2 regions of the Paenibacillus sp. J22P165 genome follow, and region 1 is predicted to be linked to the other one. Evidence: riboswitches for the same ligand, from Rfam matches in the RefSeq annotation. Region 1 holds a riboswitch; the other holds the start of a gene.
What was found. A riboswitch is a leader RNA that binds a small molecule or an ion and turns the genes downstream of it on or off. The one in region 1 is predicted to bind FMN.
Positions count from the first base shown of each region.

Region 2: it holds a riboswitch for FMN, as region 1 does, so the genes downstream of both, AC58QM_RS29315 (DMT family transporter) here and ribD (bifunctional diaminohydroxyphosphoribosylaminopyrimidine deaminase/5-amino-6-(5-phosphoribosylamino)uracil reductase RibD) in region 1, are expected to answer to the same signal.

Region 1 covers NZ_JCAUAP010000002.1:405,204-407,601, reverse strand. The annotation lists gene AC58QM_RS05985 (hypothetical protein) at 1-540, shown strand, start outside; FMN riboswitch at 706-880, shown strand; gene ribD (bifunctional diaminohydroxyphosphoribosylaminopyrimidine deaminase/5-amino-6-(5-phosphoribosylamino)uracil reductase RibD) at 1,110-2,219, shown strand; gene ribE (riboflavin synthase) at 2,236-2,398, shown strand, end outside.
Region 2 covers NZ_JCAUAP010000014.1:93,844-96,241, reverse strand. The annotation lists gene AC58QM_RS29320 (Ger(x)C family spore germination protein) at 1-1,031, shown strand, start outside; FMN riboswitch at 1,088-1,235, shown strand; gene AC58QM_RS29315 (DMT family transporter) at 1,422-2,330, shown strand; gene AC58QM_RS29310 (sugar phosphate isomerase/epimerase family protein) at 2,391-2,398, shown strand, end outside.

The sequences.
Region 1 (2,398 bases):
GCGGAAGTTCGAGATAGGAGAATTCAGCTATCGGGTGGGCTAATTGCTTCAGTTGGAGCGGGACCCTGGCAGCAGGAATTCACGGAGTCGTATGCCATTGTTGAAGATAAGCTCAAACGGACTGAGCGTGTCTATGCGCAATCACCTTCACCGTATCACCGATTGATAAGTGGCATGTGGGCTGAGTCCCACGGATACCAAGAGCAAGCGATACGTGATTATTCGGAAGCCGCCGAGATGAAAGCTATGTCGTATCAAGATTATGCTTTTATTTTTGAAGGTGAATGGGTACAAGGTGGGAAAAATACCGTGAAGGAAGCCGAGTTCGATCGTACGATCAAACGCTTCGCACTGCTACGGAAAGATTTTTTAACGGAAGTGTCCAGAGGTGTTGCCCCTCAAAATGCTTGTTTAGCGGCCAAAAATAAAACTGGCTTCGACATGACCTGGTTGACGTACCTGAATGCACCCGCAGGCTATGCGAATCCTCATTGGGAAGATGGAACAATTTGCTCAGATATTGCCTTGTTAGAACCGTGAATTCATTGTTAAATCAACAATAATGAATTCCAAATCCATGAATTCCGACAAGTTTTATCAGAAAAAATGAAAAAAGGCCTTGCAATTTTCATGCGTGAGTGATAAATTTTTGTTTAATAAAGAAAATAAGTAGCTAAGGTTAGTTACTACTTCTTTTATAGTATGCAAAACCTTCGGGGCGTGGTGAAATTCCACACCGGCGGTGATTCGCACACATGTAGATGGTTGCGATCAGTCCGTGACCCGTTGTGAAGCTAGCGGTATCTGACAACAGCTTCGCTACGGTTGACCTGGTGTAACTCCGGGACCGACAGTATAGTCTGGATGGGAGAAGGAAAATGCGAATGCCAATTCGCTAGCATGCTTGTTCATTTTTTCACATTAACAAAAATTCGGCAGGTCTGTCTGAAAAGACTTCCTCGTCGGTATTGTTTGATTTGATCAAAAATGCAACAGGCGTATTAGCTGGTGTTTATTCGTGTTATCTAAACAATCTCTGGCCCCCATCCGAAAGCGGAAGGGGCTTTTTTGCATTAGATTCAAATGGCGTAAGAAGGCGGTGAACATCCATGCAGCTATTGAACGACGAAGCCTATATGAGACTTGCGTTACAGATGGCAGAGAGCGCACTCGGTCAAACCGGGATTAATCCTGTTGTAGGCTGTGTGCTTGTTAAAGAGGGCCGCATTGTTGGCATGGGTGCACATCTCCAACGTGGACATGGCCATGCCGAGGTGCTGGCGTTGCGAATGGCAGGTGAGGAAGCTAAAGGCAGCACAGCTTATGTGACACTTGAGCCATGCAGTCATTACGGTAAAACACCGCCATGCAGTGACCGCCTCATCGAGGCTGGCGTATCTCGGGTCGTTGTCGCGGTCACAGATCCGAATCCATTAGTTGCCGGCACAGGCATAGCCAAACTGCGTGGACATGGTTTGGAAGTCAGCGTAGGCTTGCTTGGTGAAGATTCCGCGAAGTTGAACGAAGTGTTCAACAAATTCATTGTCACACGCATGCCATTCGTGACGATGAAGACGGCGAGCACACTGGACGGCCGCATCGCGTCCAAGACCGGCGACAGCAAGTGGATTACATCCGAAGCGTCGCGTGCTTTCGTTCATACCCTGCGCCACCGGCATCAGGGTATCCTCGTCGGCGTCCAGACGATCATCGCCGACGACCCGCAGCTGAGCACGCGAGGCGACGTACCGGCTGTGCAGCCGGTACGCATCATCGCGGACTCGCAGCTGCGAGTCCCGCTCGGCGCCCGCGTGCTCACCGAGCAGGATCGTCAGCCGACGATCCTGCTCGCAAGCGCACAGGCGCCCGCGGAGCGGCGTGCCGCGCTTGAAGCGCGCGGCATCACGATCCTCACCTGCGGGGACGGCCCGCAGGTGGATCTGACGCTCGCCATGCAGCAGCTGGGCGAGCGCGAGATCGGCTCCATCCTCCTCGAGGGTGGAGGCCGATTGAATGGCGCCATGCTGGAGCGGCGCCTGATTGATAAGCTGGTACTGATGTTTGCGCCGAAAATTATCGGCGGTGGCGGGGCAGCACCTGTAAACATCCACTTCGACGGCTACGCGAAGATGGATGACGCTATTACGCTCGACCGACTGCGAGTCGAGCAATTCGGACCGGACATTTGCATGACCGGTTATCCGATGTATAAGAGCTAGAGAATGGAGGAGTGGCATGTTTACCGGCATTGTTGAAGAAATCGGCCACATGCGCCGCATTCATAGTGGTGGGCAAGCGATGGTACTAACCATTGGCGCCAAAAAAATATTAGAAGATGTTCATCTAGGAGACAGTATTGCGGTTAATGGCGTGTGTCTTACAGTTATCTCCTATGATA
Region 2 (2,398 bases), on a different contig from region 1:
TGACGATCGCGGCGGGGTATGACCAAGGTGAGGGAAATAAAATCAATGCTACCTTTGTGATTCATCAAATAGATCCGAACTCCAGATCGAATGTCATGACAATTAGTTCAGAGGGATTGACCAGTAAAGGTGCACGTGTTGCTGCTAATCGGAAATCGAATAAGAAAGTCGTATCGGGTCAGTTGCGGGTGGCCGTTTATGACTATAAGCTGGCACAGAAGGGGCTTTTACCCTTGGTAGATACTTTATTTCGGGATGCTTCAATTGCTAGTACGGTGTATATGGCTGTCAGTAAAGATACGGCACAGGATTTGTTAATGCATAAATATACACAGTTCCCAGATGTCGGAACATTCATCGTCGACAACATCAATCAGAATATTATTGAGGAGCAGATGGTTTCAGGCACCTTACATGAGTTCCTTTCGGCTTTGTATTCTACGGCAGACCCGATGGTGCCACTGTTAGAAAGAAAAGGCGATACGGTTGAGCTTAAAGACGTGGCTGTGTTTAGTGAGGATAAAATGGTAGGAACTGTTGACCCGAAGGAAGCTTTCTTCCTCAAGACGATAAGGGGTCGATATAAAACAGGCAGTATTGAACTGTCTTTGGACACGGATCAATTGGGAGATATCGCGAAGCAAGTCAAGGATAAGACGGTAAGAGTAGTGCTCGAGAATATTTCTAGCAATAGTACCAAAAGGCTGATTAGCCAAAATCCGCTGAAGTTTCAGGTTACTATTCAATTGAAGGGCATGCTTACGGAAAGTTCTGCACAATTTGATCTCGGTCAGGCCGAGGTAATTCAAGCCCTGGAAAAGCAAATGAACAAAAAATCCGAAGCGCACATACAAGCTTTATTAAAGAAATTAACGGCCTTAAACTCAGATCCAGTCGGATTTGGCGAAGTCTACCGCAGTCGGGTGTATCATTCCAATCTGACCAGCGAATCGTGGCATGACATGTACAAAACTGCCTCGTACGATGTCCATGTAGATATGCGGATCGTGCGATTGGGGCAAATCCAATAGCGCATAAAAAGTGTTGCCAATCAAACTGTAACCTGATAGTATACACTTAATCGAATATGAACCTTCGGGGCAGGGTGCAATTCCCTACCGGCGGTGAGGATACGTGTGTGTATCTCCAGCCCGCGACTCCTAGCCAGCAATGGCTGGGACTGACTTGGTGTAATTCCAAGGCCGACGGTATAGTCCGGATGGGAGAAGGTGAAGAACAGCTTGTTAAATTTTTATTAAATTTAACAGGTCTGTTTGTCAATGCCCCCGTTGAAATGAACGGGGGCATTGTTTCTTCGAGAAGGTTCAATTCAGACCGTATACTAGGAGGTTTTTGAATTGGAAAATGCATTTAAGTTTGGAAGTAAGGGTGCGACTGCCCAGTCAACTCGTACAGGTGGTATGAGTGGGATCTGGTATGTAGCGCTTGGCGCCACACTGTGGGGATTGGATCCGCTCTTTCGGATCCTCTTGTTAAAAAGCTTGACCTCAGCGCAAATCGTATTCATTGAACATGTTTTATTGGCCATTTACGCTGTACCTATCCTGATAAAGTATCGCAGGACGTTAACTGGCAAGCTATCCCTGGCCGTCATAGGAGCACTGCTCTTCATCTCTTGGGGAGGATCGGCTATCGCTACCATTCTCTTCACTGCGGCGTTCTCTCATGGAAGTGCCAACGCCATCTTACTTTTGCAGAAATTACAGCCCTTATTCGCGATTATATTAGCTCGTGTTCTATTAAAAGAAACATTGCCTTCAAAGTTTTTTGGATACATTGTTGTGGCACTGTTAGGTACTTATCTGTTGACGTTTGGTCTCGGTTTGCCTGACATGGGCTTGAAGGATTTAGGTACGATCAGCTGTTTATTATCAATTCTGGCAGCCGTATTATGGGGCGGTTCAACCGTGATGGGGAAATACTTGCTTCAGCAAAATTTGAATTTCCCAATTGTCACTTCACTGCGCTTCTTACTGGCCCTCCCGTTATTAACGGTCGTGCTTTTAGTAAGTGGTGACCATTGGCAGTTGAACGGTTCAAGCAGCGGGCTGACGATCATCGCAGTAAACCTGCTGTTCCAAGCCTTTTTCCCTGGATTGCTCAGCATGCTGCTTTACTATAAAGGTTTATCATCGACGAAAGCGTTCTTTGCTACGCTAGCTGAACTTGCATTCCCTGCTGTTGGTGTATGCATGAATTGGCTTGTATTTGGCCAAAAGCTGACGATAGGGCAACTGCTTGGTTTCATCCTGATTTGGTTAACCTTATGGTTGATGAGTCAGCAAAGCCGGGTTAAAAATTTACACTAGTCAAATAATGGCAGATGTTTTAAGCTTGACTCATTGATGTAATGAGGAGGGCTTTTTAGGATGGAAAT